Regions from separate parts of the Gordonia phthalatica genome, predicted to be linked through region 3. Evidence: riboswitches for the same ligand, from Rfam matches in the RefSeq annotation. Region 3 holds a riboswitch; each other region holds the start of a gene.
What was found. A riboswitch is a leader RNA that binds a small molecule or an ion and turns the genes downstream of it on or off. The one in region 3 is predicted to bind cobalamin.
Positions count from the first base shown of each region.

Region 1: another riboswitch for cobalamin. It lies ahead of ACH46_RS17975 (cobaltochelatase subunit CobN); the one in region 3 lies ahead of metE (5-methyltetrahydropteroyltriglutamate--homocysteine S-methyltransferase).
Region 2: another riboswitch for cobalamin. It lies ahead of ACH46_RS02550 (ABC transporter substrate-binding protein); the one in region 3 lies ahead of metE (5-methyltetrahydropteroyltriglutamate--homocysteine S-methyltransferase).
Region 4: another riboswitch for cobalamin. It lies ahead of ACH46_RS13645 (ABC transporter substrate-binding protein); the one in region 3 lies ahead of metE (5-methyltetrahydropteroyltriglutamate--homocysteine S-methyltransferase).

Region 1 covers NZ_CP011853.1:3,808,941-3,816,153, forward strand. Annotated here, with positions in the region: gene ACH46_RS17965 (cobyric acid synthase) at 1-723, opposite strand, end outside; gene cobF (precorrin-6A synthase (deacetylating)) at 725-1,495, opposite strand; gene ACH46_RS17975 (cobaltochelatase subunit CobN) at 1,488-5,087, opposite strand; cobalamin riboswitch at 5,110-5,301, opposite strand; gene purT (formate-dependent phosphoribosylglycinamide formyltransferase) at 5,429-6,988, opposite strand; gene ACH46_RS17985 (adenylate/guanylate cyclase domain-containing protein) at 7,035-7,213, opposite strand, start outside.
Region 2 covers NZ_CP011853.1:549,693-556,905, forward strand. Annotated here, with positions in the region: gene ACH46_RS02540 (ABC transporter ATP-binding protein) at 1-249, opposite strand, end outside; gene ACH46_RS02545 (iron ABC transporter permease) at 246-1,304, opposite strand; gene ACH46_RS02550 (ABC transporter substrate-binding protein) at 1,309-2,499, opposite strand; cobalamin riboswitch at 2,535-2,669, opposite strand; partial or broken gene ACH46_RS21840 (rhomboid-like protein) at 2,767-3,291, shown strand; gene ACH46_RS02555 (prolyl oligopeptidase family serine peptidase) at 3,388-5,439, opposite strand; gene ACH46_RS02560 (MFS transporter) at 5,523-6,884, opposite strand; gene ACH46_RS02565 (NADH:flavin oxidoreductase) at 7,118-7,213, opposite strand, start outside.
Region 3 covers NZ_CP011853.1:1,445,311-1,452,523, forward strand. Annotated here, with positions in the region: gene ACH46_RS06725 (NUDIX hydrolase) at 1-66, shown strand, start outside; gene ACH46_RS06730 (FMN-binding glutamate synthase family protein) at 74-1,729, opposite strand; gene metE (5-methyltetrahydropteroyltriglutamate--homocysteine S-methyltransferase) at 1,847-4,153, opposite strand; cobalamin riboswitch at 4,230-4,435, opposite strand; gene ACH46_RS06740 (glycosyltransferase family protein) at 4,547-5,131, shown strand; gene ACH46_RS06745 (amino acid permease) at 5,298-6,668, shown strand; gene ACH46_RS06750 (hypothetical protein) at 6,648-7,004, opposite strand; gene ACH46_RS06755 (acetyl/propionyl/methylcrotonyl-CoA carboxylase subunit alpha) at 7,103-7,213, opposite strand, start outside.
Region 4 covers NZ_CP011853.1:2,939,496-2,946,708, forward strand. Annotated here, with positions in the region: gene ACH46_RS13625 (WS/DGAT/MGAT family O-acyltransferase) at 1-868, opposite strand, end outside; gene ACH46_RS13630 (pyridoxamine 5'-phosphate oxidase family protein) at 1,009-1,644, shown strand; gene ACH46_RS13635 (ABC transporter ATP-binding protein) at 1,635-2,408, opposite strand; gene ACH46_RS13640 (FecCD family ABC transporter permease) at 2,405-3,424, opposite strand; gene ACH46_RS13645 (ABC transporter substrate-binding protein) at 3,430-4,467, opposite strand; cobalamin riboswitch at 4,526-4,704, opposite strand; gene ACH46_RS21485 (hypothetical protein) at 4,736-4,894, opposite strand; gene ACH46_RS13650 (maltokinase N-terminal cap-like domain-containing protein) at 4,984-5,523, shown strand; gene ACH46_RS13655 (glycine--tRNA ligase) at 5,589-6,980, opposite strand; gene ACH46_RS13660 (nitroreductase family deazaflavin-dependent oxidoreductase) at 7,118-7,213, opposite strand, start outside.

The DNA of each region.
Region 1 (7,213 bases), 2.1 Mb from region 3:
GAGGGAGTCCTCGGAGTCGAGCCACAGGTCGGGGTGCCACGGCAGAACGCCGAACGTGGGTCGGCCGGTGCGCCGCTGGAGGTCGTCGAGGCCGGGCTGAAGCAGGCTGACGTCGCCGCGGAACTTGTTGGCGATGAAGCCCTTGATGAGCTGCTGGTCGGCGTCGTCGAGCAGAGCGAGGGTGCCGTAGCTGGCGGCGAACCAGCCGCCGCGGTCGATGTCGCCGACGACGACCGTCGGCACCTGCCCATGCTGCGCGAGCCCCATGTTGACGTAGTCGCTCGCGCGGAGATTGATCTCGGCGGGGCTGCCCGCCCCTTCGGCGAGCACGATGTCGTACCTGCTCACCAGATCATCGAAGGCGGCGAACGCGGCCTCGGCGAGGCGACGTCGGCCGTCGACGAAGTCGCGCGACGAGACCTCACCGTCGGGCAGGCCCATCCGGATCACGTGGCTGCGGCGGTCGCCGCCGGGCTTCAGCAGCACCGGGTTCATCGCCACCTCGGGGACGGCTCGGGCGGCGGCCGCCTGGATCCATTGAGCGCGGCCGATCTCCCCGTACCCGCCGTTCTCGAGCGGCACGACCATCGAGTTGTTCGACATGTTCTGCGCTTTGTAGGGCGCCACCGTCAGGCCGCGTCGGGCGAGGGCACGGCAGAGTCCGGTGGTGACGACCGATTTCCCAGCGTCCGAGGTGGTGCCGGCGATCAGCAGCGCGGCCATGTCAGGACTCCTTCCGGAGCAGGAAGACGTCCATCATCCATCCGGCCTTCTGGTGCAGCCGATCCCGCGCGGCCTCGATCTCGGCGCGGACGTCGCCCACGCGGCCGGCCACCAGCACCTCGTCGACCGCTCCGAGGTTGCCGCCCCACCAGATCCGCCAGTCGTCCAGACCGGGCAGCGCGACGTCGCGGTTCAGCATCGCGACGATGTTGTCGTGCCCGGCGTCGACGGCGTCACGAAGGGCCCGCCCGGTGGTGACGTGCAGCGGTCGGCCGACGCCGTGCAGCACGATCGCGTGCCGCGCGGCGAGGAGTTGGATCGAGGAGATGCCCGGGATCACGTCGACGTCCACCGCGATCCGCTCCGTGATCCGGTCGACGATGCGGATGGTCGAGTCGTAGAACGCGGGGTCGCCCCACACCAGCAGGCCGACGTCGCCGTCGTTCTCGGACAGCGCTGCGAGGTAACGATCCACCCGCGCCTCGTGCCACGCGGTGACGGCCGCGCGGTACTGATCGTCGGTGCCGGTGAACTCCGCACGACGCTCCCGCGGAGCATCGGTCACCCGCACGATCGTCGCCGGTCCGTCGAGGTGGCGGGCCAGCAGTCGCTCGCGCGCCACGACGAGCGGATCGGGCCGGTCGGTGCTGACCCCGGTCTTGTCGACGACGAGAAACCAATCGACCGACCGCATCGCCGCGACCGCCTCGAAGGTCACCTGCTCCGGATCGCCCGGTCCGACACCGATGATCCTGATCCGCCGCTCAGGCATCCGCGCCGTCCTCCAGATCGCCTTCGACGTCGAGGTACACCTGCTGCATCTGCGCGAGCACCTCCGGATCGGGCGACTCCCAGAGTTCACGGGACGCCGCCTCGTGGAGCCGTTCGACGATCCCCCGCAACGCCCACGGGTTCGACTTCTTCAGAAACGCCTGGTTGGTCTCGTCGAGGACGTACTCCTTGGCGAGGGACTCGTACATCCAGTCGTGGACGACGCCCGCGGTCGCGTCGAAGCCGAAGAGGTAGTCGACGGTCGCGGCGAGCTCGAAGGCACCCTTGTAGCCGTGCCGCTGCATGGCGGCGATCCAGCGGGGGTTCACCACGCGGGCGCGGAAGACCCGGTTGGTCTCCTCCTGCAGGGTGCGGGTGCGGACGGCGTCGGGCGATGTGGAGTCGCCGACGTAGGCCTTCGGGTTGTCGCCGGTCAGCGCGCGGACGGTGGCGATCATGCCGCCGTGATATTGGAAGTAGTCGTCGCTGTCGGCGATGTCGTGCTCGCGGGTGTCGATGTTCTTGGCGGCCACCCGGATCCGGCGGTAGTTGGCGCGCATGTCGTCGGTAGCGGGAACCCCGTCCAGGTCGCGACCGTAGGCGAAGCCGCCCCACGCGGTGTAGACCTCGGCGAGGTCGTTGTCGTCGCGCCACGAGCCGGCTTCGACGGCCTGCAGGATCCCGGCGCCGTACGAGCCCGGTTTCGAGCCGAAGATGCGGGTGGTGGCTCGACGGCGGTCGCCGTGCTCGGCGAGGTCGGCGAGGGCGTGCTTGCGGACGAAGTTCTGCTCGACGGGTTCGTCGAGGTCGGCGACCATCCGGACGGCATCGTCGAGCATCGCGACCACGTGCGGGAAGGCGTCGCGGAAGAAGCCGGAGATGCGGACTGTGACGTCGATCCGGGGGCGGCCGAGTTCCGTCAGCGGCACGACGGTCAGTTCACGGACGCGTCGCGACGCCTCGTCCCACTCCGGTCGGACGCCGAGCAGGGCGAGGACTTCGGCGATGTCGTCGCCAGCGGTCCGCATGGCTGACGTGCCCCACACCGAGAGCCCCACCGAATCGGGGTAGGCACCCTCGTCGTCCAGGTAGCGCGAGATCAGCGACTCGGCCATCGCCTGCCCGGTCTCCCACGCCAGGCGCGACGGGACCGCGCGCGGGTCGACGGTGTAGAAGTTCCGGCCGGTCGGGAGCACGTTGACCAGGCCGCGCAGCGGCGACCCCGAAGGACCCGCGGGGACGAAGCCGCCGTCGAGCGCGTGCAGCAGGGCGTCGAGCTCGTCGACGGTGCTGTTCAGTCGGGGCACCACCTGGGTGGCGGCGAACTCGAGGACCGCCGCGACGGCCGGGTCGTCGTGCAGGCGGGCAGCGTCGGCGGGATCCCAGCCGCGCTTCTCCATCGCTTCGATCAGGTCGCGGGCCTGCGCTTCGAGCTGGTCGATCTGCGGGAGCGGGAGGTCGGCGATGTCGCCGCCGTGGAGCGCGGTCCGCAGTCCCGGCACCGCCCCCTTCTGCCCGCCCCACATCTGTGCGGCGCGCAGGATCGCGAGGACCAGGTTCACCCGCGCCTCGCCGTCGGGCGCCTGCCCGAGAATGTGCAGGCCGTCGCGGATCTGGGCGTCCTTGATCTCGCACAGCCAGCCGTCGACGTGCAGCAGGAAGTCGTCGAAGGCCTCGTCGTCGGGTCGCTCATCGAGGCCGAGGTCGCGGTGCATCTCGGCGGCGTGCATCAGCTGCCAGATCTCGCCGCGGATCGCGGCGAGCTTGCCGGGGTCCATCGCGTTGATGCGGTCGTACTCCTCCAGCAGCCCCTCGAGCCGGGCGATGTCGCCGTATGACTCCGCGCGCGCCATCGGCGGCACCAGGTGGTCGACGATCGTCGCGTGCGCGCGACGCTTGGCCTGTGCGCCCTCGCCGGGATCGTTGACGAGGAACGGGTAGATCAGCGGCAGGTCGGCGATCGCGGCGTCGGTTCCGCATCCCGAGGAGAGGGCTGCGTTCTTGCCCGGCAGCCACTCCATCGAACCGTGTTTGCCGAGGTGGACGACGGCGTGCGCGCCGAATCCGTGCGCCACCCAGCGATAGGCGGCGAGGTAGTGGTGGCTGGGCGCGAGGTCGGGCTCGTGGTAGATCGCGACGGGGTTCTCGCCGAAGCCGCGCGGCGGCTGGATCATGATCACGACGTTCCCGGCCTGCAGGGTGGCGAGGACGATCTCGCCGGCGTCGTTGACGAACAGCTCGCCGGGCGACGGCCCCCACGCCTGCGTCATGCCGTCGCGCAGGTCCTGTGGGAGGTCGGCAGTCCACTCGTCGTAGTCGGCCTTGCTCACGCGCACGTGCGCGTCGGTGAGTTGCGCGGTGGTCAGCCACTCCTCGTCCTGCCCGCCGGCGGCGATGAGCGCGTGGATCAGGGCGTCGCCTGCCGCGGTGTCGTCGCCCGAGGCGTCGGCCTGATCGAGGATGGCCGTGACGTCGTTGCCGTCGCCGAGGTCGTAGCCGAGCGCTCGCATCGCGCGGAGCACGCGGATCGCGCTGACCGGGGTGTCGAGGCCGACGGCGTTGCCGATCCGGGCATGCTTGGTCGGGTAGGCGCTGAGCATGACGGCGATCCGCTTGTCGGCGTTGGCGGTGCGACGCAGCCGGGCGTGGTTCACCGCGATGCCCGCCACCCGCGCGGCGCGTTCGGAGTCGGCGACGTAGTGCGGCAGGCCGTCCTCGTCGATCTCCTTGAACGAGAACGGGACCGTGATGATGCGGCCGTCGAACTCGGGGATCGCCACCTGGCTGGCGTAGTCCATCGGGGTGACGCCGTCGTCGGACGCCGCCCAGTCGGCGCGACTGCTGGTCAGGCACAGTCCCTGCAGGACGGGGATGTCGAGGTCGGCCATCCGCGCGACGTCCCAGGCCTCGTCGTCCTGGCCCGCGCTCGCCGCCGCGGGCGTGCTGCCGCCGGCGGCGAGGACCGTCACCACCACCGCATCGAGGGTGCCGAGTTCGGCGTAGAGGTCGTCCGACGCGGTGCGCAGCGAGCCCGCGAAGATCGGGACGGCGACGGCGTCGCGCGCGTCGATCGCGTCGCAGAGGCCGTGAACGAAGTCGGTGTTCCCGCTGGCGTGGTGGGCGCGGTAGTAGAGGACGCCGACGCGCGGGCCGTCGCCCGCGGACGGTCGTGCGAGGTGTCCCCAGGTCGGGATGGTCTCCGGCGGCTCGAAGCCCTCACCGGTCAACAGGACGGTGTCGCAGAGGAACGCGTGGAGCTGTCGCAGGTTGGCGGGGCCGCCTTCGGTGAGGTACCGGTGGGCGTCGGCGGCGACGCCGGTCGGGACGGTCGACGCCGCCATCAGCTCGGCGTTGGGCGTCTGCTCCCCGCCGAGCACGACGACCGGCTTGCCATGCTCCCGGATCGCGTCGAGCTCGTCGGCGTACTCCTGGACGGAGCCGAGCAGCCGAACCACCGTCAGGTCCGCCTCGGCAGCGGCCTCGCCGAGCTGGGCGACGGTGGCGCGAGACGGGTTGAGCCAGCGGAAGTCGGCACCGCTGGCTCGGGCAGAGATCAGGTCGGTGTCCGACGTCGACAACAGGGCAACGCGCATGGTGAGTTCTCCAAAACCCTCGTGGAACCATTACGCCGTGGCCGGTCTCCTGGCTTCCGCGTCATCGGCGGGCGGTCGACCTTCCCAGACTCGCGTCCAGTGGCCCGTGCACCGTGAAAGTGCACGCGAGGACCGCCTTCCTCGGCGGTTACAGTGGCGAGGGCCGCGCCGGCATCGAACCGGCTTCCCGAACACCACGACTGCGTCAACGGTACCGAATGGCGTTCGTCGGCCCCAGCCCGCGGCTACCTCGATGCGCTCGTACCTCCACCATCAACAGTGTTCGATGTGACCGCGCGGTGGTCACATCGAACACCGTTGATCGTCAGCCGACAATGTCGTCACCCGCGCGGAGGCGGACCCTGGGGCGGGAAGCCCGGACGGGGCGGCGGCGGACCTGCGGGACGCTGGCCGCCGGGGCCGACGGGACCGCGCGGTCCGGGCTGACCGGCGGGAGCGGGGCGCATGGGCGGGCCGGGCGGCATCGGCGGGCGCGGCATCGGGGGCGCGTCGCGGCGGATCGGCTGCTCGGGACGTCGCGCGATCTGCGGGCTCGCCTCGATCATCTCGGTCTTGGCCTCGTCGGCGGGCCCCTCGGACGCCGGTCCGGCATCGGCTGGCTTGGGCGCGGGCGTCGGGACCGGCTTGATCTCGGTCGGCTCCACGCGGTCCTCGTGGTTCGACGGGAGCGGCTTCACCAGGCCGGCGGCGTGCCCGGCCTTGCGGCGCGCCCCCTCCACGGTCGGGGCGGTCGCCACGGCGACGCCGACACGTCGTCGTGCGAAGCTCTCGGGCTTCCCGAACAGGCGCAGGTCCACATCGGGATCGGCGAGGGCGTCCGCGACGCCGGCGAATGCGATCCCCTTGTCCTCGTGCTGCCCGTAGATCACGGCCGACGCGCCGGGACCGCGCGTCGCAGTCGACACCGGCAGACCCAGAACGGCGCGGGCGTGGAGTTCGAACTCCGACAGCCGCTGCGATGCGAGGGTCACCAGGCCGGTGTCGTGCGGGCGGGGGCTGACCTCGGAGAAGTAGACCTCGTCGCCCTTCACGAACAGTTCGACACCGAAGACGCCCCGACCACCGAACTCGCCGCGCCCCATCGCGTTCACGACGCGGGCGGCGATGGAGCGGGAGATGTCGTAGGCGGGCAGGCTCATCGGCTGCGGCTGCCAGCTCTCCACATAGTCGCCGTCCACCTGGCGGTGACCGATCGGCTCGCAGAAATAGGTGGTGAGCGCCCCGGTCGCGGGATCGATCGCGCGGACGGTCAGCAGAGTGATCTCGTAGTCGAACTCGACGAACCCTTCGACGATCACCCGCTCGTTGTCGACGCGGGCGCCGGTCCGTGCGTACTCCCACGCGGCGTCGACGTCGTCCGGTCCCTTCACGACGGACTGCCCCTTGCCCGACGACGACATCACCGGCTTCACCACGCACGGGAACCCGATGCTGCCGACCGCGGTCCGCATCTCCTCCAGCGATCCTGCGAACAGGTACGGCGAGGTCGGGATGCCGAGCTCCTCGTCGACGAGGCGACGGAGCCGTTCGCGATTGAGGGTCGCCGAGACGGCCTTGGCGCTCGGGATCACCTCCGCGATGCCCTCTGCCTCGACGGCTTCGAGGGCCTCGGTGGCGATGGCCTCGATCTCCGGCAGCACGTAGTCCGGGCGGTGCTTCTCGATGACGGCGCGCACCTGCTTCGCGTCGGTCATGTCGATGACCTCGGCGTGGTGCGCCACCTGGTGAGCGGGCGCGTCCGCGTACCGGTCGACGGCGACCACCTCCACCCCGAGGCGCTGCAGCGCGATCGTGACCTCCTTGCCGAGCTCACCGGATCCGAGCAGCAACACCTTCACCGCATTCGCACTCAGCGGCGTCCCGATCACCTTTGCAACCATGTCGATGAGTCTACGGTCGGACGTGGCATTGAACACGCTTGCCCGTTCAAGCGATAGACGCGGAAGGTGTGAAGATCTTGGTGCTCTCGCTCCGGCCGCGGAGCACCGTCGCCCGCCGCTCACACCAGCGAGCTGCCTCCTTGCGGCCCGCCGCCACGACCGTCCGCTCCGACGCGAACGGCAGTCGCGGCTCCTCCTTCGCCACCTCCGACAGCCGCGCGCTCT
Region 2 (7,213 bases), 900 kb from region 3:
TCCCAGCCTCTCCACCGACGTGCCGTCGGACAGCTCCACCCGACCTCCGAGCGACGGCTGAAGCCCGCAGATGGTCCGCAGCAGCGTCGACTTGCCCGCTCCGTTGGGCCCGATGAGCGCGGTCAGCTCGCCGGGCCTGGCCTGCGCGGTGATCCCGGAGGCGACGGTGGCGCCGTGCCGGCCGCGGTAGCCGATCTCCACGTCGGACAGGATGAGTCCGGTGGCCGAGACGTGCGACGGGGCGCTCATACGGCTCCTCCCACCCGGCCGCGGACCAGGACGGTGATCACGATCGGGGCGCCGATGATGGCGGTGACGGCGTTGAGCGGCAGTGAATGATCGTTGCCCGGCAGCTCGCTGAGGATGGAGCACCACAGCGCCAGCAGGGCGCCGACCACCACGCAGCCGGGGATCAGGGTGCGGTGATTCGACGACCGGAACAGTCCGCGCGTGAGGTGCGGGACCACCAGACCGAGGAAGCCGATCGGCCCGCAGTAGGCGGTCACCACGCCGGTCATCAGGGCCGACGACGCGAGCGTGAGGGTCCGTGCCCAGCGCAGGTCGACCCCCATCGACCGCGCGTAGTTCTCGCCGAGCAGGAGGGCGTTGAGCGAGCGGGCCGTCGCGAAGCAGAGCACCGCGGTGCCGGCGACGAGGGGAATGAACACCCACATGTCCGACCAGACGGTGTTGCTGAAACTGCCCATGCCCCACTTCAGGAACTGCTGCACGGACTCTGGGGTGCTGGCGTACACGATCAGCACCGACACCATCGATGCGGTGACGGCGCCGACCATCACACCCACCAGCAGCAGGACCACCGCGTTGCGCACCCAGTGCGCCATGATCAGGACGACGCCGAGCACGACGGCCGCGCCGAGTGCGGCGGCGAGCACGGTGACCGTCCGACTGCCGCCCGCGAGACCGCTGGTGAACCCCGCCCACGACGCGCCCGACGCCATCACGACCACGGCGACGCCGAGGCTCGCGCCCGAGTTGGCGCCGAGGACGTACGGGTCGGCGAGCGCATTGCGGAACAGCGTCTGCATCTGCAGTCCGGCGACCGAGAGCGCGGCGCCGGCGAGGAGTGCCGTCACGACGCGGGGGAGGCGGACCTCGCGGACGATGAAGTCCCAGCCGGGATCGGCGGAGTGGCCACCCGCGAGGATGGACACGACGTCGTGCAGGGGGATCCACTCGGAGCCGACCGCGATGGCGATCGCGACGCTGACGACACACGCGATCAGTAGCGCGGACAGCAACAGGGCTGTCCGCGCGGGGTTCCTCCCGCTCACGACCGTCATGAGATCAGGACAGGCGCTGGTAGAACACGAACTGGTGGCTCGGGTACAGCTCGGGATGGATCAGGGCCGCGAGGTCGCCGAGGACCAGGTCGGGGCGCAGCACGCCGCGCTCCCAGAAGTCGTTGGCGCCGCTCGGGCTGACGGCCTTGGTGGAGTTCCACACGTTACTGGTGGCCTTGGTGAACGCGCGGTAGCGAGGCTCCTCGGCGAACAACGCCTTCAGAGTGTTGATGTCGGCGTTGTTGATGATCCACACGGTGGCGCCGGACTGGCGGGCGATCACCGTCTCCAGGCTCAGTTCGAGGCTGCCGGTGGAGGTGTCGTCGGCCCACGGGCTGGTGCCGCCGGCCGCCTCGACCAGGTTGCTCGAATAGCTGGCGCCGCCCGGGCGGGTCCACTTGCCGGAGAAGACACTGCCCTGCAGGACGTCGACCTTCGGCGCACCCTTCACCTTCTCGGCGACCTCCAGGTAGCCCTTCTTGATGCCGGAGTAGGTGTCGGCGGCCTTCTTCTCGGTGCCGGTCAGGGCGGCGAAGAACTTGATCCATTCGGCGCGCCCGAGGGGACTCTGCTCCAGCCAGTCGGCGTCGGCCAGGACCGGGATCCCGGCCTTCGCGATCTTGGCGTAGGCGGGGTCGTCGAAGCCCGCGGAGACCAGGACGTCGGGGTGGCCGGTGATGACGTCCTCGGTCTTGACGGTGGTGCCGTCGGCGTAGCCGCGGACCTTGCCCTCGCTGATCCGGTCGCGGACCTGCTGATTCGAGACGTAGTCGGCGTTGGCGACACCGGTCACCACGTCGACTCGATCGAGTGCGGCCATCGACGGCAGCTGTGTGGTGGAGCCCGAGTACATGCTCCGGATCGGCGTCTGGACGGTCGGCGCACCGGCGAGGTCGCCGGTCAGCTTCGGCGTCGGGGCACCGCACCGGACCAGCACGTACTTGGCGGGCTCGGCACCGGGATACGGCTCGGCGACCGTCACCACCTGGTACGAGCGGTGATAGTCGATGGTGAAGCCGGTGGCGTCCTCGATCGTCGACTTGTCGGGGAAGTAGTCCTTCGACGCGTCGAAGTCCGTGATGCAGTCGCGGGAGGCGCCGGCGTCGGTGGACGTGCTGCTGGAGCAGCCGGTGGCCACGAGCGGGACGAGGACCGCCGCGGTGGCGAGCAGGACCTTCAGACGTGGGGCGCGCATGTCGGTATTTCCTCCCTGGGGTGACTCCGCCCCGGGCCGGGGATCAGCGATGCGCGAGTGTCTGACTGCTGCTTCGCGGGGAGCAGATCACAGTGGCGGGACCGTGCCGGAATCGCACCGGCTTCCTCGCATGTCATCGCTGGATGACCAGGCAAATCTAACACGCAGCGCGGACCGTCCGATCGGCCCGGATCGGCGTACCGTGAGACGGTGACCGGCGCCACGGGTTCGAGCAGAGCAGGATGGGTGCGCCGTGCCGCCGCGGCGGTGGGCCGTTGGATCCGCAGCGCGCCGATCACCTACTCGTGGCTGACGCTCCTGCTCGCGACGACGATCGCACAGCACACCCTGCCGCCGGAGCGGCTCGACCGCATCCTGGATCGCCGCTCCACCAACCTGGCCAACTTGCAGCATCATCCGATCCGGGCGCTCGTCGGGAGCCTGTTCTGGCTCGACGGCGCCTACTGGCTGCCCTACGTCGTGGGCTTCACCGTCTTCCTCGGCGTCGCCGAACGGTGGCTCGGCTGGTGGCGGTTCCTGGTCGTGGGCCTGGGCGGACACGTTCTCGCGTCGATCCTCAGCCAGGGTCTCGTCGGCGCCGCGATCGTCGACGGCCGTGCGCCCGCCGACCTCGCGACCATCGTCGACGTCGGCGTCAGCTACTTCATGGCAGCGGTGATCGGGGTGCTCGCGTATCGGATTCCGCGACCCTGGCGGTGGATCTACCTCGCGGGCTGCCTGGTCTCGTTCGCGCCGCCGGTGATCGTGGATCCGGTGACCTTCACCGACGTCGGCCACGCGATCGCGCTGCTGATCGGGTTCGCGATGTACCCGATCGTGCGCGGCAGGCCGGTCGCCGACGTCGACCGGCCTGCCGCACCGCCTCCGTCAGTTGGGGTCGACGCTGCCGATGGTCCGCCACAGGAACTCGTAGCTCAGCGCCGACTTGAACGCCGCCTGCCGGTTGTCGGCGGCGCCGCCGTGCCCGCCCTCGATGTTCTCGTAGTAGCGGACCGGATAGCCGAGCTCCTCCATCCGGGCGACGAACTTGCGGGCGTGGCCGGGATGCACGCGGTCGTCGCGAGTGGAGGTCGTCATCAGGAACGCGGGCATCGGGAGGCCGGCGCGCAGTCGTTGATAGGGCGAGTACTGCGAGATGAACTCCCACTCCGCCGGATCGTCGGGGTCGCCGTACTCGGCCATCCACGACGCGCCGGCCAGCAGCAGGTGATAGCGCCGCATGTCCAGGAGCGGGACCGAGCACACCAGTGCGCCGAACAGTTCCGGGTAGCTGGTGGCCATCACACCCATCAGCAGGCCCCCGTTGGAGCCGCCCTGAGCCGCCAGCTGCGGGGTGGTCGTGAGACCGCGCGCCACCAGATCACGTGCCACGGCGGCGAAGTCCTCGTAGACCAGGTGGCGGCCGGCCTTCTGCGCCTGCGTGTGCCACTCCGGTCCGTACTCGCCGCCGCCGCGGATGTTCGTCATCACGTACACGCCGCCGCGGGCGATCCAGTTGCGGCCCGCGATGCCGAGGTAGCTGGGCGTCATCGCGTTCTCGAAACCGCCGTACCCGTACTGCAGTGCGGGGCCGGATGCGACGTCGTCGCGCTTGATGACGAAGTAGGGGATCTGCGTGCCGTCGTCGGACGTCGCGAAGAACTGCTGTGTGGAGACGTCCGACGAGTCGTAGGCGGCGGGCGTCGCCTTGATCACCGCGACGCCACCGGTGGTCGTGCCCTGCAGCAGGCTGGGCGCCTGCGTGAAACTGCTCGCCGACAGCCAGATCTCGTCACTGTCGTCCGGATCGGCGTCGAGCACGCCGAGCGTGGCGAGCTCCGGCAGGCCGTCGAGCTCGACGGGCTCCCAGGTACCGAGGGTGAGGACCTCGATGCGGGTCGCGACGTCGTGCAGGGTGACGAGCACGAGGTGCGACTTCGTGTACGCGTGATCCTGCAGGCTGGTGTGCGCATCAGGGGTGAACAGGACGGTGTGCGTGCGGTCGCCGGTCAGATAGGCGGGGTAGTCGAAGACCAGGAGCGTTCCGGCCGGGTACTCGGTGCCGTCGACCGTCCACGGCGATCGGGTCAGCACTGTCAGCCAGTCGAGGCGGACGTCGTAGTGGGCGTCGGTCGGGACGTCGATGCGGATCAGTTCGTCGTCGGTGTCGTCGGCGCCGGGGCGGAGTTCGTAGTCGAGGGCGTTGTAGAAGTCGGTGGAGCGGGACACGAAGTGCCGCACGTGGCCGGGCGTGTGGGTGCACACCGCGCCGACCGCGACGTCGGAGACCTCGCCGGCGAAGACCGTGGGGGCGTCGGCGACGTCGGTGCCGCGCGACCAGCGGCGCACCGTGCGCGGGTAGCCCGACGAGGTGATCGCGGGCAGGCCGTCCGGCGTCTGCGCGAAATCTGTTCCGACGTAGACGGTGTCGCGGTCGATCCAGCCGACCTGCGACTTCGCCTCCGGCAGCGCGAAACCGCCGTCCACCCAGCTGCGGGTGGGGACGTCGTACTCGCGGACCACCGCGGCGTCCGCACCGCCGCGCGAGAGGGAGATCAGCGCGCGGTCGTAGGCGGGCCGATTCATGGTGGCACCCGCCCACACCCAGTTCTCTCCCTCGGCCTCCGCGAGGGCGTCGACGTCGATCAGGACGTCCCACTCGGGCGTGTCGGTGCGATAGCTGTCGAGCGTCGTGCGCCGCCACAGGCCCTTCGGGTGGGCGGCGTCGCGCCAGAAGTTGTAGAGGAAGTCGCCGCGTCGCCGGACATACGGGATCCGCTCGTCGGTGTCGAGGATCTCCAGCGCAGCGGCCTCGAGCTCGGCGAAGCGGTCGGAGGTCGTGAGCTCGTCGACGGTCGGCTGATTGTGCTCCCGCACCCAGGCCAGGGCGTCGTCGCCGGTCACATCTTCGAGCCAGAGGTACGGATCTTCGTTGGTCACGACGTCCAACGTACCGAGCGGGAAGACTTCGGCCCCCGAATCCTCCTGTGAGATGGATTCGGGGGCCGAAGATTTCGGTGGTGTCAGGCCTCGACGGGGGACACGGTGTCCACGTCCTCCTCGTCCGGACGGGCGCCGGGCGTGGTGGTGCCCGCGATCGAGACGCCGGCCGTCTCGCGGAGGAAGTTGAGGGCGATGCCGCCGATCACGCACGCGCCCATCATGTAGACGGCCGGGAACAGCGACCATCCGGTGTGCTCGACCACCGCGTCGTTCACCAGCGGTGCGGTGCCGCCGAAAGCGGCGGTCGACAGGTTGTACGAGATCGCGAAGCCCGCATACCGCACGTGGGTCGGGAACATGGCGGGGAAGGTCGCGGAGATGGTAGCCAGCTGCGGAATGTACAGCAGCCCGAGGACCACGAAGCCGACGATCGCGCCGGCCAGATTCTGGCCCATCAGCCAGTACATCGGGAGGGCGAAGACGAACAGGCCGATCAACGAGAGTCGCCACATCGGTTTGCGGCCGGTCCGGTCGGACCAGGCGCCGAAGAACGGGATCATCAGCATCATCGCGACCTGCCCGATCAGGACGACGACCGATGCCTGATTCTCGGACAGTCCGATGGTGCTCTTGAGGTACTCGGGCTGGTAGGCCAGCAGGGTGTAGTTGGCGACGTTGAGCGCCACCACCATGCCGAACATGATGAGGATCGGCTTCCAGTAGTGGACGAGGGTCTGCCGGAGCTGGCCGGTGACGCCGCCGGGGTCGGCGACCTTCTGTTCGACGTCGGTGAACAGCGGCGGATCGTCGAGCTGCGACCGGAGGTACAGGCCGGCGAGGCCGAGCGGCAACGCGATGAGGAACGGGATGCGCCAGCCCCAGTCCATCATCTGCGCCTCGGACAGCCCCAGGTTCATCACCAGGACGAGCGCGGTGCCGGAGGCGAAGCCCGCCATGGTGCCGAACTCCAGGAAGCTGCCGTACTTGCCGCGCTTCTCGGCGGGCGCGTACTCGGCCATGAAGGTGGCGGCGCCGCCGTACTCGCCGCCGGTGGAGAAGCCCTGCACCACGCGCAGAACGATCAGCAGGATCGGAGCCCAGACGCCGATCGTCGCGTGCGTCGGCAGGACGCCGATCAGGGCGGTCGCGAGCGAGATCAGCAGGATCGTCAGCGCGAGGACGTGCTTGCGGCCCAGGCGGTCGCCGATCGGACCCCACACGAAGCCGCCGAGCGGGCGGAGGAGGAAGGAGACGGCGAAACCGAGCATGGTGCCGATGGTGCCGAGGTGGCCGGGGAAGAAGGCTTGGGTGAGATAGGTGGTGGTGGCGGCGTAGACGCCGTAGTCGTACCACTCGGTGGCGTTGCCGATCGCGGACGCTGCGATGGCTTTGCGCAGGGTGCTGGGCGACGGTGCGGCCGAAGTGACGGATGAGTCAGTCATCAGACCTCCGAAGATCGATAGTCGTTGTTCTCGGGTCGTGCGAACTGGTTCACAGGCGACAGCGTGGTCGCTGTCGGTTACCACTTCCCCTGGCCGAGAGGGCCCATCGACTCTTCGGGACTGTCTCCCGAACGGACTACCATGCCTATCACGTTTGGAAAGACGATGGCCAACCGCGCCGACGAACGATCGCCGTCCCGAACGAGCTCGGAACGGCGATCGGTGCAGGTGGATCAGGCGGCGTCGAGCGGGTCGGGAACTTCGCCCGTCCGAATGGGGCAGCGAGTCGTGGAGTAGATGGTCGGCATGCACAGGTTGCAGTGCACGCA
Region 3 (7,213 bases):
GTGGTCCTCGCCGGCCGGGACACCCGCGTCCACGACCTGGAGCAGCCGGTCTTCGCCTGGAAGTGAGCCCTCCTCACACCGCCAGCGGGTGGTCGGTGCCGCCGTGCATCGGCGCACGACGCGACGGGTCCGGGACGTGCTCGCTGGTGAGGACGAATGCGTCGGCGCTGGCGAACTCCCAGTCCTGACGCCACGAGTCGGGGGCGTCGTCGAGCAGGCGGCCGGGCGTGAGCCACTCGTAGATCTCCGCGTACGACTGCGAGGTGTTGGCGGTGACCGTGCGCATCAGCATCGACGGGTGCAGGTCGTCGAAGCTCTCCAGGCCCATGGACGCCACGAACTGCTTGGCGTTGTCGACCACGTGGCGCTGAAAGTTGTAGACCCGCTCGGTCTTGTCGGGGACGTCGAGCGCGCGGGCGCGTCGCGGATCCTGCGTCGCGACGCCGACCGGGCACTTGTTGGTGTGGCACTGCTGCGCTTGGATGCAGCCGACCGCCATCATCATCGCCCGCGCGGCGAGGGTGAAGTCGGCACCCTGGGCGACCCGCTTGACGATGTCGATGCCGTTGGTGATCTTGCCCGAGGCGCCGATCCGGATCTGGTCGCGCAGCCCGGTCCCGACGAGTGCGTTGTGGACGGTCATCAGGCCCTGCGTGAGCGGCATACCGACGTGGTCCTCGAACTCGATCGGCGCGGCGCCGGTGCCGCCCTCAGAACCGTCGACGATGATGAAGTCCGGTGCGATCCCGGTCTTCCGGACGGCCTTGCAGATCCCGAGGAACTCGCTGCGGGATCCGACGCAGAGTTTGAAGCCGACGGGTTTGCCGCCGGAGAGCTCCCGCAGCTGTGCGATGAACTCGCACAGCCCGACCGGGGTGTGGAAGGCGCTGTGCGAGGGCGGTGAGACGACGGTCTTCCCGACCGGGACGCCGCGCATCCGGGCGATCTCCGCGGTCACCTTGGCCCCCGGCATCACACCGCCCAGGCCGGGTTTCGCACCCTGCGAGAGTTTGATCGAGATGCACTTGACCTGCCGATGGGCCGCCTTCTCCCGGAACTGGTCGGGATCGAACCGGCCGTCGGCGGTGCGGCAGCCGAAGTAGCCGGTGCCGATCTCCCAGATCAGGTCGCCGCCCGGCCGCAGGTGGTAGGGAGACAGGCCTCCTTCACCGGTGTCGTGCGCGAAACCGCCCTTGGCGGCGCCGCCGTTCAGTGCGAGGATCGCGTTCGCCGACAGCGAGCCGAAACTCATGGCCGACACGTTGTACATCGCCATGTCGTAGGGCTGCGTGCAGTCCGGTCCGCCGATGCGGGTGCGCGGGGTGCCCTCGGGAGCGGGCTGCGCCACGATCGAATGCTGCACGTACTCGTAGCCGACGGCGTTCACGTCGCGCTGCGTGCCGAACGGGTCGACGTCCTTGATGTCCTTGGCCCGCTCGTACAGGGTGGTGCGGGTCTCGCGGTCGTACGGGGTGCCGTCGGTGTCGCGTTCGATGAAGTACTGCTGGATCTCCGGGCGGATCGATTCCAGCAGGAACCGGAAGTGCCCGAGGATCGGATAGTTCCGGAGAATGCTGTGTCGCGCCTGGATCAGGTCGTAGACGCCGACCGCGGAGACCAGTGCGATCGGCACCGTGAGGAACAGCCACCACGGGGAGACGAGGAAGACCAGCAGCAGCGACAGCGCGGCCACCGCTCCGACACCGAGAACCGACAACCATCGCACCACTGCACTCTCCTCACCGTCGACGGGGGACTTCGTGACTCCCACAGTAGGTCGGCAACCGGTGTGAAGCAGGGGTTCCCGCTCGCACGACGGCGAGCGGGAACCACGGGAATCGCCGGGTCAGCCGACGTGCGCGACGGCCTCCTGGCGGACCAGCAGCGCAGCGGTCACCATCCGCTTGAGGGCCACCGTCACCTCCTCGGTGCGCCGCGTCTTCAGACCGCAGTCGGGGTTCACCCACAAGCGGTTCGCCGACACCGCGCCGAGCGCCTCGCGCAGGGACGCGGTGATCTCGTCGGTGCCGGGCACGCGCGGGGAGTGGATGTCGTACACGCCGGGACCCACCTGATTCGCGAACCCGGCCTCGTCGAGGTCGTGCAGGACCTCCATGTGCGAGCGCGCCGCCTCGATCGACGTGACGTCGGCGTCCAACGCGGCGATCGCCCCGATCACCTCGCCGAACTCCGAGTAGCACAGGTGAGTGTGGATCTGGGTGGCCTCGGCGACGCCGCCGGTCGCGATGCGGAACGACGTGACCGCCCAGTCGAGGTAGGCCTCGCGGTCGGCGGCCCGCAGCGGCAGGAGCTCGCGGAGAGCGGGTTCGTCGACCTGGATGATCGGCACGCCCGCACGCTCCAGATCGACGGTCTCGTCGCGGATGGCCAGAGCCACCTGCTGCGCGGTCTGCGCCTGCGGCTGGTCGTCGCGGACGAACGACCACGCGAGGATCGTGACCGGCCCGGTCAGCATGCCCTTGACCGGGCGGTTGGTCAGCGACTGCGCGTAGGTGATCCATCCGACCGTCATCGGCGTGGGGCGCGCGACGTCGCCGAACAGGATCGGCGGCCGCACACAGCGCGACCCGTACGACTGCACCCAGCCGTTGGCCGTCGCGAAGAAACCGTCGAGCTGTTCGGCGAAGTACTGCACCATGTCGTTGCGTTCCGGCTCGCCGTGGACGAGGACGTCGAGGCCCACCTTCTCCTGCAGCGCGATCACATCGGCGATCTCCCGCTGCATCCGATCGCGGTACTCGGTGGTGCCGATGGAACCGGCGCGCAGTGCGGAGCGCGCCTTACGGATCTCCACGGTCTGCGGGTACGAGCCGATGGTGGTCGTCGGCAACAACGGCAGATTCAGGGCGGCGTCCTGCTTCGCTCGGCGGATCGACGCCGTGGTGCGCGTCCAGTCGGCGGGCTCCAACGCGTCCAATCGTTCGCGGACCGCCGCGACGTTCAGTCGGGGGTCGGTGGCGCGGGTCGCGAGTGCGGCTCGCGAGGCCTCGAACTGCGGCGCCTGATCCGCTGCACCGTGCACCAGGGCGCGCGACAGGGCCGCGACCTCGGCGAACTTCTCGTCGGCGAACGCCAGCCAGCCGGCCAGCGTGGAGTCGAGCTGTGACTCGCCGCGCAGGGTGTACGGCACATGCAGTGTGGAGCACGACGTCGACACGGCCAGCGTGCCGACGTGCTCGCGCAGTGACTGCAGTGTCGCGAGCGCCCGGTCGAGGTCGGTGCGCCACACGTTGCGGCCGTCCACCACCCCGGCGACGACCAGCTTCTCGCCCAGCCCGGCGGCGAGCACCGAGTCGACACCGCCCGCGACCAGGTCCACACCGACCGCGTCGACCTCGGTGCGGGCGAGTGCGGCGAGACGGTCGCCCGCGTCGCCGAAGTAGGTCTGCACCAGCAGGCGGGGCCGCGAGGGCACCGCGCCGAGCCGACCGTAGACGCGCTCGGCGAGCTCGGTGAGCCCCTCGGCCTGATCAGTCACCAGCGTCGGCTCGTCGATCTGCACCCACTCCGCGCCGGCGTCGGCCAGCTGTGCGAGCAGATCCTCGTAGAGGGGGAGCAGGTCGTCGATGCGCGTCAACGGGGCATCCGCGCCGTGGACGGCCTTCGACAGGGCGAGGAAGGTGATCGGTCCGATCACCACGGCGCGTGCCGGGACCCCGATCGACCGTGCTCGAGTCACGTCGGCGAGCACCGTGCTCGCGTCGAGAGCGAACGAGGTCGTGGGTCCGATCTCGGGGACCAGGTAGTGGTAGTTGGTGTCGAACCACTTGGTCATCTCCAGCGGTGCCACCAGGTCGTTGCCGCGGGCGGCCGCGAAGTACCGGTCCAGCGGGTCGCTGATCGTCGCGACCCGCTCCGGCAGGGCGCCGAGCATCGCGGCAGTGTCGAGCATCTGATCGTAATACGAGAACGTGGTGACCGGAACCGAGTCGAAACCGGCCTGTACCAGCTGGTTCCAACTGTCCCGCTTGATACCGTCGGCCACCGTCTCCAGGGCGGCGGCGTCGATGCGTCCGGCCCAGTACGCCTCGACGGCGCGCTTGAGTTCACGGTTGGCGCCGATCCGGGCGACGCCGGGGACGGTCGCGTGGAAGGCTGCGGTGGTGGTGGTGTGGGTCTCGTCGTCAGACATGACTGTTCTTCTCTCCTGCATGAGTGTTCGTCGCGGCCGTCACCCGGTTCCACGAGGTGGGCGACCATCGGATGCGGCGCATCCGATGCAGCAGGCAGGTCTTCGGGCTCGTCGGCGTGCGAGCCAGGAATGGAGCCCGCTTCTACTGGCCGTCGCTTCCCGGCGGCCGCCGTGCGGCGGGCTCGTCCAGTGCGTGTGACGGCGGTCGTTCCGACATACCGCTGCGGGTCAGCTCCGGAGTCTCACCGGATTCCCTCTTCGCGGGCAGCCACCGTCGTTCAGCGGTGTCTGCGCGTCGACGCCCGGAGACGAGAAGCAGGGGCTCCATAGTGATCTCGGCCGGGCGAACCAGTTGCAGTTCCGATGGTAGGGGAACGAGTAGAATCGGGCATCATGGCGATCGGCAATGATTTTAATTCTGTGAAATCAGCGGCGCCCATCGCAGGAATCGTTCTCGTCGCCCGAGGTGACGAACGTGTTCCCGCAGGTGAGAACGATATTCCGGCGGCCGCACTGTTGATGTCCCGCGTGTCAAGTCTCGGGGCGGGCGGATGCGAAGAGGTGTACGTCGCGCTCGGCTCGAGAGTGGTGCGGGCCCCGCAGACGTCGTCGACGACGCTGTACCTGCCCGAGTGGTTCGACAGCCTCGACTCCTGCACCAGCGCTGCACTGGACTTCGTCGACGAGCACCCGAGGCTGTCGGGAGCGGTGCTGCAGACCCTCGACAGTCCGGACGCGGGAGAGGTCGCTGTCGCACGCGTCATCGAGGCGGCGGGCGACGATCCAGCGGTCATCTGCCGCGCGGCGTTCGGCGGCCGCCCGGGACAGCCGGTGTACCTTGGCGCCGACCGCATTCGTCATGCGATCGAGCGGATGGGGGCCGGGCTCACTGCGATCCACTATCTGATCGAGAACCGCGACGACGTCCGCATCGTCGACTGCACCGACCTCGGGAACCCGGTGGAGTCCAACCTCTGATCGCCCTCGTGCGGCGGCGCAGATCACAGTTCCCCGCTCGATAGAATCGAGTGTTTTCAGCGGGCACATCGGTCACCGCCGGTCGCGCCGCTGTCATCCAGCCGGTCCCGACGCTCACCGTTGCGCGGGAGACCGGCGCAGACCAGGGGAGATCCTCGTGACCGGCATGAATCGGGAACTGAAACGCGGCCTCAGTGCCCGGCACATCCGCTTCATCGCTCTCGGGTCGGCCATCGGCACCGGACTGTTCTACGGGTCGGCCGAAGCCATCCAGAAGGCGGGACCCTCGGTCCTCATCGCCTACCTGATCGGCGGCGCGATCATCTACCTGGTGCTCCGTGCCCTCGGTGAACTGTCGGTGCGACGACCCGTCGCAGGCTCGTTCGGCGACTTCGCCACCGAGAACATCGGCCCCCTCGCAGGCTTCCTGACCGGGTGGACGTTCATCTTCGAGATGATCGTCGTCTGCCTCGCGGACGTGACCGCATTCGGCGTCTACATGGGATTCTGGTTCCCGGATGTGCCGCGATGGGTGTGGGTGCTGGCGGTCGTCTTCTTCATCGGCGCGGTGAACCTGTTCAGCGTCAAGGTCTTCGGCGAGATGGAGTTCTGGTTCACGCTGGTCAAGGTCACGGCCATCATCGCCATGATCGCCGGTGGCACCGCCATCCTGATCTGGGGTTTCGGCGCCCACGACGCCGACAGCGGGATCACGAACCTGTGGGCGACCGACGGCGGCTTCATGCCGAACGGCATCGGGGGCCTCCTCGCCAGCTTCGCCGTCGTGATGTTCGCCTTCGGCGGCAGCGAGATCATCGGCATCACCGCGGGCGAGGCCGAGGACCCGAGCACCACCATCCCGCAGGCAGTCAACACCGTCCCCGTCCGAATCCTGCTGTTCTACGTGTGCTCGCTGTTCGTGATCATGGCGATCATCCCCTGGAACCAGATCAGCGGGGACAGCAGTCCCTTCGTGCAGATCTTCGAGAGCCTCGGCGTGGGACCCGCCGCCACGGTGCTGAACATCGTCGTCATCACCGCGGCGCTCTCGGCGATCAACAGCGATGTCTTCGGCGCCGGCCGCATGATGTACGGACTGGCACTGCAGGGTCAGGCTCCGGCGGTCCTGCGCCGGGTGTCGCGCAACGGGGTCCCGTGGTTCACCGTCGCGATCATGGTGGTCGCGCTGCTGATCGCGGTGGTCCTGAACGCGGTCATCCCCGAATCGGTGTTCCTGATCATCGCGTCGATCGCGACCTTCGCCACCATCTTCGTGTGGGGGATGATCCTGCTGTCGCAGTACCGGTCGCGCCGCGCGATGAGTGCGCAGGAACAGCGTGAGCTGACCTTCGGCGTGCCGTTCTGGCCCTACGGCCAGCAGCTCGCGATGGCCTTCCTCGCCTTCGTCGCACTGCTGGTGGCGTGGGACCCCGACACCCGCGTCGCCTTCGCCGTGGGTGCGGGCTGGCTGCTCCTGCTGGTCGTCGCCTACTACTGGTTCGTGGTGCGCGGCACCTCAGCGGCCCGGCAGCGCTGACCGCAGGGGAGCGGGCTCCACGCCCAGCAGGGCCGCCGCGCAGCGCGTCGCCGGGTCGACGGCCGCAGACAGCGCCTCGTCGAAGCCCTCGCGTGCGAGACCCGTCGTGTCACCGTCGGCGTCGACCCCGATCAGCGCCGCCAGCTCTCCGGTCGTCGGCACGCACACGGCCCACGTCAGCGCAGACTCGTCGGCCCACCCGGCATCGGTGGTCGCGACGTACTCGGCGGGCCGGTCGACGCCCAGCAGCGTCAACGCGGGCACGTCCGACAGTCGGTCGTCGTCGCGCAGGGCACGCAGGTACCAGGCGCCGGCATTGACTTCGACAGCTTCCACAGGCAGAACTCCTTCAGATACGACTGTGCCGTACTCCGCGACCCCGATCGGGGCACGGAATACGGCACAGGTTCAGATTCGCGGCGAGGCCGCCGGGATCACTTGATCTCGAGCAGGACGGTGCCCTGCGTGACGGCTGCGCCCGCCTCGGCGGTCAGGCCGGTGACGGTGCCCGCCTTGTGCGCGGTGACCGGGTTCTCCATCTTCAT
Region 4 (7,213 bases), 1.5 Mb from region 3:
CCGGCAGCTCGTCGCGGTCGGAGAGGTACTCGCGCAAGGCACCGCCCGCGATCGACAGGACGATGTCGTTGACGGTGGCGCCGGTGGCGCGTCGCACGGCCTTGACGTCCTCGAGATCCATGTCTGCGGTCGCGATGACGCGGTCGCCCGTGATGGTGCCGTTGAACGACGTCCGCGGCGCGGTGAGCGGCGGTGCCATCGCGGTGCCGTGGCGGGCGCGTCCGATGGTCTCGGTGATGAGTCCGAGCGACGGCCCCAGCATCTTCGGGATGGTCAGCGGCCGGGCGAGAGTGTTGAGAACACCGCGGCCGAACAGTTCCAGCGAACCGGGGTCGCGACCGTCCATCTCCAGGACGTCGAGCGCCAGCGGCGGAGCGTCGGGCTCCAGGCTGCAGAGGTACGAGATGAGGTTGGCACCGGACGCGCCGTCGACCGTCGCGTGATGCATCTTGGTGAAGACGACGAGCTTCTCGCGACCGTCGGAGTCGCGGTAGCCCTCGATGACGTTCATCTCCCACAGCGGGCGACCGCGGTCCATCGGCAGTCCGGCGAGGTGTCCGCACATCTCCATGAGTTCGGCGTGCCCGGCCGGCTGCGGCAGCGCCATGCGGTGCAGATGGTGGTCGACGCTGAAGTGGTCGTCGTGTACCCAGACGGGGTGGCCGAGGTCCAGGGGAACCCGGCGCACCTTGCGGGTGAACTGCGGGACCTTCCGCACGCGCTCGTCAAGCGTCGACCGCAGCGTGGCATACGAGTATCCACCCGGCATCGTGTCCGGATCCAACACCATCACCGCGCAGACGTGCATCAGCTGCGAGGGGGACTCCAAGTACAAAAAGCTCGCATCCAAGCCGCTCAATCTCTCCATACGAGCAGGATAGCGCATGAATTAGAACTTGTTCTAGTTTGCAGCGCGAGGTTGGCGGAGGTCACATTTCCGGCGTGATCACCGTCGTCGCGAAAGCGCCACCGAGCCTTGGGTTCTGCGCTTTCACTACCCTGGAATCCGTGGGAACCCGGTATCAGCACATCGTTTACGGAGACGCCTCTCTCCTCCGAGAATACGACTCGGGCGGCCCGCGCGGATACGGTGCGGGAATCGATTCTCCCGACGAGGGACCGCAGGAGGTGACCGAGCGGGAGATCCGAATGCTCACCACCGCCTTCGCCTTCCACATGTCGACGGTGACGCCGTCGGGCTGGCCGTACGTGCAATACCGCAGCGGCCCACGCGGATTCGTCCATCATCTCGGCGGTAACCGATTCGGCTTCGCCGATTTCCGCGGCAACCAGCAGTTCGTCTCGGTCGGCAACATGAACCACGACGACCGCGTCGCCCTCTTCGTCGCCGACTACCCGCTCCGTCGTCGAATGAAGGCGTTCGGCCGGGCGACGACCGTCGAGGCCGCCGACGACCCCGATCTCCTCGACCACTTGCGTCAGGTGGACGGCGGGCAGATCGCCGCGCAGTGCGAGCGGAGCGTGGTGATCGAGATCGAGGCCTTCGACTGGAACTGCGGGCGCAGCATCGTGCCGCAGTACACGAAGGAGGAGGTGCGCGAACGCGTGCAGCCGTACATCGATCAGATCCACACCCTGCAGGACGAGGTGGCGGCGCTGAAGAAGCAGCTGGCTCAGGGCTGACGCCGCCCCACCCGCACCCACACGCCGTCGTCCTCCACGATCCGTGCCCGCACCCCGAACACCGCGTCGACGGTCTCCGCGGTGATGGTCCGGTCGGGCGTGCCGTTCTCGATCACCCGGCCGTCGGCGAGGACGACGACCCGGTCGCAGAACATGGCGGCGAGGTTGAGGTCGTGCAGCGCGATGACCGCCGAGGCGTCGGTCCGGCGGACGTGCGCGGACACCAGTTCCAGCAGGCTCAGCTGATACTTGATGTCGAGGTGATTGGTCGGCTCGTCGAGGAGCATGACCCGCGGTTCCTGCACGAAGGCCCGCGCGATCTGCACCCGCTGTCGTTCCCCGCCGGACAACGCGTTGTACTGCGCGTCGAGCAGACTCTCGATCTCGGTGTCGCGGGAGACGGCTCCGATGATCTCCGCGTCCCGCCTGGATCCGGCGCTCCACGACCTCCGGTGCGGCGTCCGACCCAGTTCCAGCACGTCGAGAACGGTGGGGTTCTGGTCGGTGACCGCGGCCTGTTCGACGACGGCGATGCGTTGTGCGACGGCGCGCCGCGGCAGCGCACCGATGGCGACGCCGTCGAGCGACACGGTCCCCCGCGTCGGTCGTCGCAGACCGGCGAGGAGCCGCAGCAGCGACGACTTCCCCGACCCGTTCGGCCCGATCAGCCCGACGATCTCACCGGGCGCCACGTCGATGTTCACCCCCGACAGGATGGTCCGTCGCCCCAGGTCCCAGCCGACCTCGCACGCCTGCAGGTTCATCGACGCCCCTGCCTGATGAGGACCAGCACGAACATCGGCACGCCGACGATCGCGGTGATCACGCCGATCGGGAGTTCGCGCGGCGCGATCACCACGCGCCCCACGACATCCGCCCACACCAGGAACAGCGCTCCCATGATCGCCAGCGTCGGCATCATGACCCGATGCCGCACGCCGACCACCGCCCGGGCCGCGTGCGGCAGCACCAGGCCGACGAACCCGATCGCGCCGGACACGCTGACGATGACCGCCGTCATCAGCGCGGTGACCGTCAGCAGGACCAGCCGGATGCGGGTGACGTCGATGCCGAGGGCCGCGGCCGCGTCGTTCCCGAACGAGAACGCGTCGAGCGCCCCCGCGGTCAGGACGCACACCACGAGCCCGATCGCCGTCGCCGCACCGCAGACGGCCACCTCCGTCCACGACGGCGACGACAGCGAGCCGAGCAACCAGAACAGCACGCTGCGCGTCTGTTCGGCGTCGGCCGACGAGTACACGATGAACGAGGTCAGCGCCGAGAACAGTTGGGTGGCCGCGATGCCCGCGAGCACGACGCGATCGGTGGTGCCGCCCGCGAGCCGGGCCAGCACCAGCACCACGGCGAAGGCGGCGACCGCACCGAGGAAGGCGCCGCCCGCCATGCCGATGACACCGGCACCCACGCCGAGGAGGATCACCGACACCGCGCCCACCGATGCTCCCGACGAGACTCCGAGGACGAACGGGTCGGCGAGTGGATTGCGCAGCAGCGACTGCAGGACGCCACCGCACACCGCGAGTCCGGCGCCGCAAACGGCGGCCAGCACCGACTGCGGCAGGCGCAGTCGCCAGATGATCGACTCATGCAGTTTCGACAGCCCCGAATCGCCGCCGAACACCTCGGCCCGCACCGACCGCACCACGTCCGACAGTCCCAGGCTCGACGGCCCGATGGTGATCGCGAAGCCGATCGACAGCAAGAGCAGCAGCAGACCGCCGAGCCAGAGCCCGGCGACTGCGGCGGGCCGCGTCCGGATCACCGTCACTTGCTCAAACCGAGCTTCGTCAACCCGTCGGCCACGTTCTCGACCCCGTAGGCGGTGCGCAGCGACGGGTTCAGCTCCGCGCCGGCCGCGATGATGTACCGCTTGTTCTTCACCGCATCCATTTCCCGGGTGACCGGGTTGGACTCCAGGAACGCGATCTTCGTGCGCGCCGACTCACCGGACTGGATGTCCCGCGTCAGGTCGCCGATCACCAGGACCTGCGGGTTGCGGGCGGCGACCTCCTCCCAACTGATCTGCGGCCATTCGGCGTGCGTGTCGTCGAAGACGTTGGTGAGGCCGAGCTCGCGGGTGATGACGCCGGGCGCACCGCAGCAACCCGCGATGTACGGCGACTCCGAGTCCGAGAACCAGTACAGGACAGTGGTGCCCTGCGCGTGCGTCGAGGCGGCCGCTGCCCTGATGCGTTCCTTCAGTCCGGCGACGACCTCGGCGGCACGGTCCGCGGTTCCGGTCAGGGCTCCGAGCTGCGTGATCTCCTTGTAGACCAGGTCCATCGTGAACGCGGAGGTGCGGGTCCCGTCGCCGCCGGTGTCGGACTGCTTCCCCTCACAGTCAGAGGGCGCTAGGTAGGTGGGGACGCCGAGCTCGGTGAAGCGTGCGCGGGGCGCGGTGCCGCCCTTGTCGAAAGTGGACGTGAACGAGGCGGTCACCAGGTCCGGCTCTTCGGCGAGCACCGACTCGAACGACGGCCAGTCGTCGGAGATGCGCTTGACCTTCGCGTTCTCGGCCGCGAGCGACGGCAGGATCGGGTCGGTCCATGTGGCGGTGCCCGCCATCCGATCGCCGAGTCCCAGCGACAGCAGCGCTTCGGTGGTCCCCTGGTTCAGGGAGACGATGCGCCGGGGCGGCGCGTCCACGGTGACCGTCTGGCCGCAGTCGACCAGCGATACCGGGTAGCCGGCGACGGCCGGGGTGGTGGACGGGTCGTCGGCCGATCCGCAGCCGACGAGCAGGGCGATGGAACTGGAGAGAGCCGCGGCGCCGATCAGCGCACGGCGAGAGTGGTACTGCATGGTGTCCTTCGGGCCGCGAGCTGTAGAACGCGAAGCTCGTCTGCGATCCCGCGGGGTTCTGGGCCCGCGCGAGCCAGCAGGTCTTCGGACTCGAGGTCTACCGCTGTCGGACGTCTTCCCAGATGCAATCCAGTGACATGTGCCCGGAGCGTCGCTCTCACCGCTGCGCGTCAGTCCCGGATTCCCACCGGATTCCCTACCCGACGAATCGGGTGCGCTGGCGGGGCCATCATATCCGGCGGTCGCGGCCGAGGAGAATCCCGCCCGGTTACTCGCGGGTGCGTTCGCGGTACCACCAGATGCCGAGGATCGCGAACCAGATCGGCAGCACGACGGCCATCATCGTCCACTCTCCTTTGCCCACCATCATTCCGGCGGCGATGATCATCAGCACGCCGCTCAAGATCATGATGAGTTTGGGATTCACGGACGGTCCTTCCGGTGGAGCGTGTCGGGTGCGGTTCGGTGCCCATTAGATCAGCCTCGGTGGGCGGCCGCGTCGTAGACTCTCATCCCATGGCACTGCTTCATCAGGCGACGATCACCCCGACCAAACTCGAACTCGTCACCGAGTACCTCGACAGCGTCCCGTGGGGCGAGGCCGGCGAGGTCGAGATGCTCGGCGGCTACCGGTTCGACGACCCCGACGGCGAAGTGGGCGTCGAGGGACTGCTGGTGGAGCGCGCCGGTCGCCCGCTGCACATCCCGGTCACCTATCGCGCGGCCCCGCTGCCGGGCGCCGACGAGTACCTCATCGCGACGATGAAGCACTCGGTCCTCGGCGACCGCTGGGTGTACGAGGCGGCCGCCGACCCCGTCGCCGTCGACTGCTACACCCGGGCGCTGCGCGGCGAGCAGCCGCAGGCGTCCCTCGAGGTCCGGATGGCCGACGGCACCGTGGTCCCGCGCGACAACCCGATCCGACTCCGCGTGGAGGGCGACGCCGCGACGCAGGCCCTCGCCTTCAGCGACGACCTCAGCTCCCCCGTCTCCGGCAGCGCCCGCCTGATCGCGTCGTGGGACGGCGGCGAAGGGATCGTCGCCGCGCTGCGGTAGCACTCAGACGACGAACCCCCGCAACCGTTCTGACGAACCGTTGCGGGGGTTTCGAGTCGTTGCGGTCAGCAGCCGATCAGCTTGCCGCCGAGGTACTCGACAACCTTGTCGAGGGCGACGCGCTCCTGGCTCATGGTGTCGCGCTCACGGATGGTGACGGCCTGGTCGTCGAGCGTGTCGAAGTCGACGGTGACGCAGAACGGCGTGCCGATCTCGTCCTGGCGGCGGTAGCGCTTGCCGATGCCCTGGGCGTCATCGAAGTCGACGTTCCAGTGCTTGCGGAGCTCGGCGGCGAGGTCGCGGGCCTTCGGCGACAGCTTCTCGTTGCGCGAGAGCGGCAGAACCGCGGCCTTGACCGGCGCGAGGCGGCGATCGAGCTTCAGCATGGTGCGGGTGTCGGTGCCGCCCTTGGCGTTCGGCACCTGCTCCTCGGTGTAGGCGTCGCAGAGGAAGGCCATCATCGACCGGCCGAGGCCGGCTGCGGGCTCGATCACATACGGCGTGTACTTCTCACCGCTGGCCTGATCGAAGTAGATGAGGTCCTCGCCCGACGCCTCACTGTGCGTCTTGAGGTCGTAGTCGGTGCGGTTCGCGACGCCCTCGAGCTCGCCCCACGGGTTGCCGCCGAAGCCGAACTTGTACTCGACATCGACAGTGCGCTTCGAGTAGTGCGACAGCTTCTCGGCCGGGTGCTCGTAGCGGCGCAGGTTCTCGGGGTCGATGCCGAGATCGACGTACCAGTTGTAGCGGGCCTCGAGCCAGTACTCGTGCCACTCCTCGTCCTCGCCGGGCTTGACGAAGAACTCCATCTCCATCTGCTCGAACTCGCGGGTGCGGAAGATGAAGTTGCCGGGCGTGATCTCGTTGCGGAAGCTCTTGCCGATCTGGGCGATGCCGAACGGCGGCTTGCGACGCGCGGTGGTCAGCACGTTCTTGAAGTTGACGAAGATGCCCTGCGCGGTCTCCGGGCGGAGGTAGTGCAGGCCCTCCTGATCGTCGACCGGGCCGAGGAAGGTCTTGAGGAGACCCGAGAACGCCTTGGGTTCGGTCCACTGGCCCTTGGTGCCGCAGTCGGGGCAGACGATGTCCGACATCTGCACCGAGTCCGGGTCGTCGATCTTCTTCTTCAGCGCGTAGGCCTCCTGCAGGTGGTCCTGGCGCTGACGCTTGTGGCAGTTGGTGCACTCGACCAGCGGGTCGGTGAAGACCTCGACGTGGCCGGAGGCCTCCCACACGCGGCGCGGCAGGATGACCGAGGAGTCCAGGCCCACCACGTCGTCGCGCGAGGTGACCATGCTGCGCCACCACTGACGCTTGATGTTGTCCTTCAACTCCACGCCGAGGGGGCCGTAGTCCCAGGCGGAGCGGGTACCGCCGTAGATCTCACCGCACGGGTACACCAGGCCTCGCCGCTTGGCGAGGTTGACGACAGCATCGACATTGGACTGGACAGCCACGGTTTACAGATCTCCACGACGTAGGGGGTTGGGACGTTGAGCAGTGCGCGACGGTGGTCGCGCACGTCGTTCTACAGGGTAGTCGGTTCGGCGCCGGTGGTGTGCGGCGCGTCGAACGAGCTCGGGAGAGGCTGGGATCAGGAGAGCTGGAGCTCGACGTACGGGATGTCGTCGATCCCGAGCCCGGTCGACTCTTCGATCACGCCGGCGAGTTGGGCGTACGCCTTCGGGTG